4 regions of the Streptomyces sp. NPDC048696 genome follow, and region 4 is predicted to be linked to each of the others. Evidence: riboswitches for the same ligand, from Rfam matches in the RefSeq annotation. Region 4 holds a riboswitch; each other region holds the start of a gene.
What was found. A riboswitch is a leader RNA that binds a small molecule or an ion and turns the genes downstream of it on or off. The one in region 4 is predicted to bind cyclic di-AMP.
Positions count from the first base shown of each region.

Region 1: another riboswitch for cyclic di-AMP. It lies ahead of ACGFRG_RS05165 (C40 family peptidase); the one in region 4 lies ahead of ACGFRG_RS35230 (M23 family metallopeptidase).
Region 2: another riboswitch for cyclic di-AMP. It lies ahead of ACGFRG_RS18255 (LysM peptidoglycan-binding domain-containing protein); the one in region 4 lies ahead of ACGFRG_RS35230 (M23 family metallopeptidase).
Region 3: another riboswitch for cyclic di-AMP. It lies ahead of ACGFRG_RS33160 (transglycosylase family protein); the one in region 4 lies ahead of ACGFRG_RS35230 (M23 family metallopeptidase).

Region 1 is NZ_JBICVJ010000002.1:465,264-467,453, reverse strand. Features, by position in the region: gene ACGFRG_RS05170 (ATP-binding protein) at 37-468, shown strand; gene ACGFRG_RS05165 (C40 family peptidase) at 567-1,040, opposite strand; cyclic di-AMP (ydaO/yuaA leader) riboswitch at 1,044-1,228, opposite strand; gene ACGFRG_RS05160 (hypothetical protein) at 1,548-1,853, opposite strand; gene ACGFRG_RS05155 (ATP-dependent Clp protease proteolytic subunit) at 1,859-2,190, opposite strand, start outside.
Region 2 is NZ_JBICVJ010000008.1:31,717-33,906, reverse strand. Features, by position in the region: partial or broken gene ACGFRG_RS18260 (metal-sensing transcriptional repressor) at 1-98, opposite strand, end outside; gene ACGFRG_RS18255 (LysM peptidoglycan-binding domain-containing protein) at 217-1,035, opposite strand; cyclic di-AMP (ydaO/yuaA leader) riboswitch at 1,040-1,224, opposite strand; gene ACGFRG_RS18250 (class I SAM-dependent methyltransferase) at 1,551-2,190, opposite strand, start outside.
Region 3 is NZ_JBICVJ010000023.1:53,248-55,437, reverse strand. Features, by position in the region: gene eno (phosphopyruvate hydratase) at 1-178, opposite strand, end outside; gene ACGFRG_RS33160 (transglycosylase family protein) at 562-1,251, opposite strand; cyclic di-AMP (ydaO/yuaA leader) riboswitch at 1,255-1,452, opposite strand; gene ACGFRG_RS33155 (transglycosylase family protein) at 1,712-2,190, opposite strand, start outside.
Region 4 is NZ_JBICVJ010000030.1:21,479-23,668, reverse strand. Features, by position in the region: gene ACGFRG_RS35235 (PP2C family protein-serine/threonine phosphatase) at 1-442, shown strand, start outside; cyclic di-AMP (ydaO/yuaA leader) riboswitch at 588-735, shown strand; gene ACGFRG_RS35230 (M23 family metallopeptidase) at 747-1,826, shown strand; gene ACGFRG_RS35225 (aldo/keto reductase) at 1,947-2,190, shown strand, end outside.

The DNA of each region.
Region 1 (2,190 bases), on a different contig from region 4:
GCAGACCGGCCCGGGTGGGAAAGGGACAGCGTCGCCATGGCAGACCACCAGGAATCAACCGTCACTCTGCCGAGCGATCCCGCCTCGGTCTCCGCCGCCCGTAAATATGTCGCCGGCGTACTCACCGAGTGGGGTCTCGCCTCGGACGGTGAAACCGCCGATACGATCCGCCTGATCGTCTCCGAACTCGCGACCAATGCCGTGCAGCACACTTTCGGCCAGTCGCCCACATTCACCGTGGACATGCGCCTTGAGTTCGACGAGCAGTTGCACATCGGGGTGACCGACAGCCATCCGCGCTGGCCGAAACGCCTTCCCGCCGCCGTCCAGCAGGACAACGGGCGGGGCATGGTGATCATTCGCTGGCTCGCCGCCGAGTGCGGGGGGCGTCTTTCGGTGACGCCGACGCCCGAGGGCGGCAAGACCGTCTGGATCGCTCTGCCGTGGACCGCACCGGTCCAGAGCTGAGCCGTCCGGAACCGAGCACCCGGCGCCGGGGCCGTCCGGCCGCCGGGCGGGGGCGGTGAGCGCGGGCGCCCGCGCTCACCGCCCCGTATGAGCCCGCGTCAGCGCACGCGGCCGTACCAGACGCTGTTGGACCAGATCTTCTCAAGCCGGACCACGGATCCGGTCTTGGGGGAGTGCCAGATCTTCCCCTCGCCGGCGTAGATCCCCACGTGGTAGACGTTCGAGCCGGAGTGGAAGAACACCAGGTCGCCCCGCTGGCGCGCGGACGACGAGACATGGCGTGTGCTGTTGTACTGCTGCTGCGAGGTGCGCGGCAGCTTCTTGCCCGCCTGCTTGTACGAGTAGACGGTGAGCCCCGAGCAGTCGAACCGGGACGGGCCGCTGGCTCCGTACTGGTAGGGCGATCCCTTCTTCGACGCGGCGACGTTGAGCGCCTTCGTCGCGAGTGTCGCGGCGCTCGCCTCACTCGTGGCGCCCGGCGCCAGCAAGGTGCCGCCCACGGCGGCCAGAGTGAGCGCGGAGACCGCACCGACACGTGTCAGCAGGGACGGGACGTGATTCTGCGCAGGCATGCGCGACCCTTCGTCAAACCGCCTGCGAAGGATGACCTGTCGGGTTCGGGCTGGCGAAGATGCCCGGCCGCTCGCGCGGCTTCACCCCAAGGGCCTCCCGGTCTCCCGGTGGGCCCGTACTGCTCGGGTCCTCCACTCCTGCCGATCCACTCAGTCGACCAGTCATCCGGGTACGGCGGCAGGACTCGGCGTCCGCCCGGACCGCCCCGCCGCGGTGGCGGGGGCTTGTCGTCGGAAGGGATCTTGACCCACGAAGTGCCGGATTTCCGAGCCGAAACGACGTTTTGTGAGGCTCCTCACGACTGACCCGTTCGGGTGGACGCGGATGTTTTGAAGCCTTCGGCAGGGGGTCCGACCAGCCCCGCACCAGCGTCGGAATGGCAGGTTCCGCCAAGTGTCTGCCCATATGGCGCAAGGGAACTGATACGTCGTTCGGACCATCGGATGGTGCGAACGGGGGACGCCGACTCGTACCAACGAAGGTGCCGTCCGGGCGCCCCTGGGACGTCAACCCGTGGTGGGGGGCGGCACCGTGACGCGACCCGATCGCCGCTCCCCGTCGAGCACCCGCAGGGCCCGCGCCAGCGTCTCGGAGTGCAACTGACTCTCGCCCCGCAGATGCATCGTCGTCAGTGCGTCCCGCAGCGCCACCGCCCGCCCCACGAGCGCCTGTGCGGCCCGCAGTGCGCCATAGGTGTCCGCGTGCCGGGCCGGGTTGATCCGGCCCAACTGGTCCAGGGCGTCGAGATACGCGTCGATGAACTCGCCCTCCGCGCGCGTGAGCGCGGGCAGCGGCGGCAGTTCGGGCACCACGCGCGCTACCTCCCCAGTTCCGTACGGGAGTTCTTGCGGCTGGGCACGACGTGGTCCACCAGTCCGTACTCGGCGGCGCCCCGGGCGTCCAGGATGGTGTCCCGCTCGATGTCGGCGCTCACCTGCTCGACGGACCGGCCGGTGTGCCTGGCCAGCAGCTCGGTCAACATCGCGCGCCCGCGCTGGAGTTCGGCCGCGTAGATCTCCAGGTCGGAGGGCTGGCCCCGCAACGGCTCCTCGACCGACGGCTGGTGGATCAGCACCCGCGCGCCCGGCAGCGCGAGCCGCTTGCCGGGCGTGCCCGCGGCGAGCAGCACCGCGGCGGCGGAGGCGGCCT
Region 2 (2,190 bases), on a different contig from region 4:
GCCTCGGTCATCGCGATGACACCGGCCAGCTGGCCCTGGGCACGGCGCAGCCGGTTCAGTACGGCGGCGGTGGCTTCCTCGTCGACGGTCCTGGCCATGGGCGTGGGTCCCTCCTCGCTGCACGTCCGGGCCAGCGTACCCCCGGGGGTATCGCCGGACCGGGCGCCGAGGCGACCGTGGCGGTGCGGAAGGCGACGCCCTCGACCGGGGATCCGGTCAGTAGGCGCCGTTCACGTTGTCGATCGACCCGTACATCCTGGCCGCGTAGTTGCACGCGGCGGTGATGTTGGCGACGGGGTCGTAGCTGTCCGTCGAGGTGCCGGACACGTGGTACGCCTGGAACGTGGGGTCGATGACCTGGAGCAGGCCCTTGGAGGGGATTCCGGCGGCGGCGTTGGAGTCCCAGTTGTTGATGGCCAGCGGGTTGCCCGAGGACTCCCGCATGACGTTGCGGTAGATGCCGTCATAGCTGCCGGGAATACCGTGCTGGGCCATGATGTCCAGCGACTGCCGGATCCATCCGTCGAGGTTGTTCGCGTACGTGGTCGTCTTGGCGACGGCGGGCGTGGCCTGGGTGAGGGTGGTCGAGCGCGCGGAGCGGTCGGCGCGGGCGGTGGTGGCCGTACGGTCGGCGGTGGTGGCCGACGTCTGGGCCTTCGCCTGCTTGCCGAGCGTCAGTGTCAGACCGGGGTGGATCATGGTCGGGTCGGCGCCGATGGCCTGCCGGTTGTCCTGGTAGAGCGCCTGCCAGCCGCCGGTCACGTCGAGGTCGTGGGCGATCTTGGCGAGCGAGTCACCGGCGACGACCGCGTAGCTGGTGGGGGCGGTGTTCACGGCGGTCTTCACGGTCGGCTTGGCGGCCGCGACGACCGTCGCCCTGGCCGTGGTCGCGGAGTGCGCGACGGCGGGTGCGGCACCGGCGGTGGTCGCACCCATCACCGGAATGACGAGCGCGGCGCCCCCCGTACCTGCGGCGGCGAGGCCACGGGTAAGGGAGTTGGACTTGGGTCGGCGGTGCTTACCCTTTGCGGCCATGGCGAATTCCTCTCCTTCGCCTGCGAGGTGAGCTGTCGGGTTCGGGCAGGAGTTGCCCGGCCGCGGCGCACGCGGCTGCACCCCGAGCCGTTCCGGAATCCGGATCGGCGGCTTACCTGGGTCCCCCGCTCCTGCCATTCGTGTGTGTGGGAGGTTCCGGACGGCGGCAGGATTCGGCGGTCCATCCGGATTTAGCCGTGACCGTAAGCGAATAGGCCCGGGCGAAACAAGGACCGAATTCACCGCGCCATATCAGAGAAAGATCCACCGGAAGACGGGAACCCGGCACGCGGTCGGCCGAAATCCTCAACTCGCTTTGCCATAACGGACATTGGTCGGCCGCAGCCCTTGGGGCTGCGACCGACCACGTGACCCACTTCACTCCGCCGGGCCACATTTGCCATTCCGGCCGCCGATGCGTAAATGACGCCTAATTTACGCAATCACCTACACCGGCACCATTGGCGAAATAAGCAAGAAAATGTCCTTGCGGGATCATTTCGGACATTCTGCGGCTACAGCGGGCGCCGGGCCTTCAGCAGCCAGGAGGGCAGGTCGATCCGGGTGGTGACCTCGGCGCCCAGCTCGGAGGCCATCTCCGTGACCGCGATCTGCCCGACGATGGTGCCCGGCTCGATCGACTGCACCTCCCAGCCCGCCGCCGTGAACTCGCCGTACAGCTCGTCCTTGGTGGCCCGGTGGGGGCCGATGCCCTTGACGACCTCGACGAAGTCGGGGACCCGCTCGGAGAACGTGAGGATGTGCGCGACGCCGCCCGGCCGCGCCATCCGGTAGAGCTCACGGATGTAGCGCCCGCGCTCCGGCTCCTCCAGCGCGTGCAGCAGGGCGCAGTCCAGCATCGTGTCGAACTCGGCCTCGTAACCGTCCACGGCCGACAGGTCCGCCACGCCGAACTCGACGCTCACGCCCTGGTCGGCCGCCTTGCGGCGGCCCGACTCGACGGCCGTCGGCGAGAAGTCGAGCGCGACCACGTCGAGGTCCTGGCGCGCCAGGTACAGGGCCAGGCTGCCGGTCCCGCACCCCGCGTCGAGCACCCGCCCCTTGACGTCCCCGGCCTCGACGAGGCGTACGAACTCGGGCTGCGGCTCGCCGATGTCCCACGGCGGCAGCGCGAACGCCCCCTCGCCCTTGTAC
Region 3 (2,190 bases), on a different contig from region 4:
GGTTGGGGTCACCGTCACGCAGTTCGATGGCCTCGAAGGCACCGGTGGAGGCACCCGAGGGGACGGCGGCACGGCCGGTGCTGCCGTCGTCGAGGCCGACCTCGACCTCGACCGTGGGGTTGCCTCGGGAGTCCAGGATTTCCCGGGCTACGACGACGTCGATGGACGGCACGAGCATCTCCTTCTGGGATGTGACGCGAATACGACCGGGCCGCGTGGTCCGGCACCCCTGAGCCTAGCCGCCTCCCGGCCATCGGCCAGCCGACCGACCGGCCCGTGGGACGAAACGGGGGGCGAAATGTTTCTGAACGGAACAAAGCCCCGCCCCCGCGCGACGGGGGATGCGCGCGGGGGCGGGGTTTTGTGCGGGGCTCGCCCCGCAGCCCCGGTTCAGCTTTCAGCTGAGCGGGTTCGCTGCACCTTCGGTGCGGGGCGGTTCGCTGCGCGTTCGGTGCGGGTCCGTTGTGGCTGGTCGCGCCCACGCGGCGGAGCCGCACAATGTCACAGCCCCGCGCCCCTTGGTGGGCCCTTCGGGCCCTCCCCAGGGGCGCGGGCGACCGCTTACGCCAGGTGCAGCTGCTGGCCCGGGTAGATCAGGTTCGCGTCCTTGACGACGTCCTTGTTCAGCTCGAACAGCTTCTGCCAGCCGCCCTTGACGCCGTGCGCGGCGGCGATGGAGCCGAGGGTGTCGCCGGACTTCACCTTGTACTCGCCGTCGCCGGTCTGGACCGGCGCCGGGCGGGACTCGCCGCGGGAGGCGGGGGCCGACTCGCGCTGCGGGGCCGGGGCGGCCTTGGGCGCGGCCTTCTTCGGCGCGGCCGGCTTCGAGGACGAGGAGGAGTGCGAGCCCGAGGTGTCGACGTTCGGGGACGCGCCGCCGGACGTCAGGTTGCCCGCGCCCGCGCAGGACCAGGCACCCGGGCCCTGCATCGCGAGCAGCTTCTCGGCGGTGGCTATCTGCTGGCCCTTGGTGGCCAGGTCGGCGCGCGAGGCGTACTGGGTGCCGCCGGCGGCCGCCCAGGACGACTGCGAGAACTGCAGGCCGCCGTAGTAGCCGTTGCCGGTGTTGGTGGACCAGTTGCCGCCGGACTCGCACTGGGCGACCGCGTCCCAGGTGGCGACGGAGGCGGCGGAGGCCGAGCCGGTCGCCATCAGCGGGGCGGCGACGGCGGCGCCGGTGACACCGGCGAGCGTGGCGATACGGGTGGCCTTGCTGGGGCGGCGGTGCTTGCCCTTGCCGGAAAGCAGCATGGAGTGTCTCCTCACCGACGCCTGCGAGGTGAGCTGTCGGGTTCGGGCGTGAGCTGCCCGGCCGCGCGTACTGGCGCGCGGCTTCACCCCAAGCCGGTCCGTGGCCGTCTCGTACGTCGCGCCGTCTGGCGTACGTCCCTCAACGGCCGGGCCCGGCACTTACCTTGGGTCCCCCGCTCCTGCCTACGGCGCGTCAAGCGTCGGCTGTTCCCGGCGACCGACGGCAGGATTCGGCGTTTTCGGTCGCAGGGGCTCGTGGTGACGAGCGCTCCGACCGTAAACACACCAACCCCTGATGTTCAAAGGGGCACATCGGGGAGAAAACGCCCGTAGCGATCCTCCCGTAACCACTGTTTCCGCAGGTCGGGGGCGTCCCGCACGTACCGGACGTACGGGACACGCCAGTTGACGGAAAGAGACTCATGTCTCACTTGCGCAGAAGTGGACATACGCCCCTGAACTACCCGTGGGTGATGGCCGGGTTGTCCGGCTTTGCCAGGTTCAGGTCAAGGCTCTGGCCGGGCAGGATGAGGTCCGGGTCGGAGCCGATCGTCTTCTCGTTCGCCTTGTAGAGCGCCGACCAGCCGCCCTCGACCTTGTGCGAGCGCGAGATGTCCCACAGGTTGTCGCCGGGGCGGACGGTGTAGTCGCCGTTCGCGGCCGTGGCGTCGCCCGCCGTACGTGAGTCGACGTCACCTCGCGAGGCGCGGGGCTGCGATGCGTGGGTGTCGTCGGTGCCGCCCGGGCCGGCGGTCGCGGGCGCGCCGGTCTCGGCCGGGTCGGGGGTGCCGCGGTGCTTGCCGCCGGAGGACGTGCTGGGCGCCGGGGCCGTCTTGTCGGGCGCCGACGGCGTCGAGCCCGTCTTGCCGTCCTTGCCGCTCTTGCCGTCCTTGCCCGTCGACGGGGTCGTGGACGGCTTGGGCGCCGTGGAGGCGGAGC
Region 4 (2,190 bases):
CGTGCTCGCCGAGATCCCGCCGGGCCGCGCGTGCGTACGCCTGGTGAACCGGGGGCACCCCGAGCCGCTGCTCCTGCACGCGGACGGCGCCCTCGACGCGCTCGCCCCCGCCGACCCCGCGCTGCCGCTGGGGATGGCGGAGCTCGGGGTGTGGCCGGACCGGGTGGACACGTATCCGTTCCCGCCCGGCGCGACGCTGCTGCTGTACACCGACGGCCTCTCCGAGGCGCGCGCGTTCGAGGCCCCGGGCGACTTCTACGACCCGCGCGAGCGGCTGCGCCACCGGATCTTCCCCGGGCCGGACGAGCTCCTGGACGCGCTCGTCGACGACGTGCGCAGACATACGGGCGGGGGCGCGAGCGACGACATGGCGCTGCTCGCGGTGAGCAGACCGGGCGTGCGCCAGCCCGAGCGGCGCCGGACGATGCCGGTGGTGCCGTAGCCCTTGGTAGCCGAACGGCCCCGCTGCGCACGCTGTTTGACGCGCTGTCATTAAGGATCAACGGGAACAGCTTGGAAACAGGTCCCGGTGTCTATTAACGTTCGATAACGCAGCGCGGTCGTCCCAGCCGTCGCCAAGGCGGCACCGTGCGCACGCGCCGAATCCCGCAAGGGAACCGGGGAACCACCAACTTGGGGTGAATCGGGCACCTTCGCGCCTTTCTGAGGTGCCCGTAGGAGACCTTCCTGCTCCGAACCCGTCAGCTAACCCGGTAGGCGAGAAGGAAGGAAAGGAGTGCGCCCCCGTGGCGTCCAACGAGCCTGCCCTCGGCACCCCGCCGGTTTCCCCCGTCTCCCTGTACGGGGCCGCGCCCAGTGACACCGAGGTGTGGGAGGAGTGGAACCCCACGGAGGAGTCCCTGCCCTCCGTGCGCGGCCGGCACCGCGTCGCCAAGCAGCGCGGCGGGCTCGCCCGCAGCTCCACCGTCCTCGGCGTCGGCGTCATCGCGGCCGTCGGCGCGGGCGGCATGGCCAGCGCGCAGACCAAGCCGCCGGTCTCCATATCCCTGCCCGACTCGGTCGCCGACAAACTCCCGGACGTCAAGTCCCTGCCGGGCGTGGGCACGTTGATATCGGACATCGCGGGCGACGACACCCCGGACACGTCCCCGTCCGCCGAGGCCGACAGGGCCGTGGCGAGCGCCCCCCTCACCATGGCGGGCGTCTCCAGCGCCGAGGCCGAGAAGGGCGCCACCGGCGCGGGCGAGGCCCTGCGCGCCCGGATCCTGCAGCAGGCCGAACAGCAGCAGAACAACGCCGAGGCCGAGGCCAAGGCGAGTGCCGAGAAGGCGGCGGCGGACAAGGCCGCGGCCGAGGCGAAGGCCGCGCAGACCGTCGCGCAGCAGAAGGCGGAGGCCGAGAAGAAGGCCGCCGAAGAAGCCGCCGCGAAGAAGGCGGAGGAGGAGCGGCTGGCCGAGCTCGCCAAGAGCTACTCGCTGCCGGTCGCCTCGTACACGATCACCTCGACGTTCGGCGAGGCCGGTTCGATGTGGGCCTCCGGCCACCACACGGGCCTCGACTTCGCCGCCCCGACCGGCACGCCGCTGAAGGCGATCCACGGCGGCACGGTCAAGTCGGCGGGCTGGTCAGGCTCGTACGGCTACCGCACGGTCATCGAGCTGGAGGACGGCTCCGAGCTCTGGTTCTGCCACCAGTCCTCGATCGCGGTCAGCGCGGGCCAGCAGGTCACCACCGGCGAGACGATCGGCCGCGTCGGCGCCACCGGCAACGTCACGGGTCCGCATCTGCACCTGGAGGTGCACACGCCGGACGGCACGGGCATCGACCCGATGGCGTGGCTCCAGTCGAAGGGGCTCAACCCGTAGGTCGTACGCGGGTCGTACGGGGGGGCGGCCGGGGCGTGGTCCCCGGCCGCGGTTCCCGCCGCGGCCCAGTCGGGCCCCCGCATCCGGAATAGCCCTGCCCCACAACGCCGTTGCCCCCGTATGACCTCTCTGCGCCCGCTCGGTTCCTCCGACCTCTCCGTCTTCCCGCTCGCCCTCGGCGGCAACGTCTTCGGCTGGACCGCCGACGAGGCGGCGTCGTTCGCCGTGCTCGACGCGTACGCCGCCGCCGGTGGCAACTTCGTGGACACGGCCGACATGTACTCGCACTGGGCCACGGGCAACGAGGGCGGTGAGTCCGAGCAGATCATCGGCCGCTGGCTGGCCGCGCGCGGCAACCGCGAGG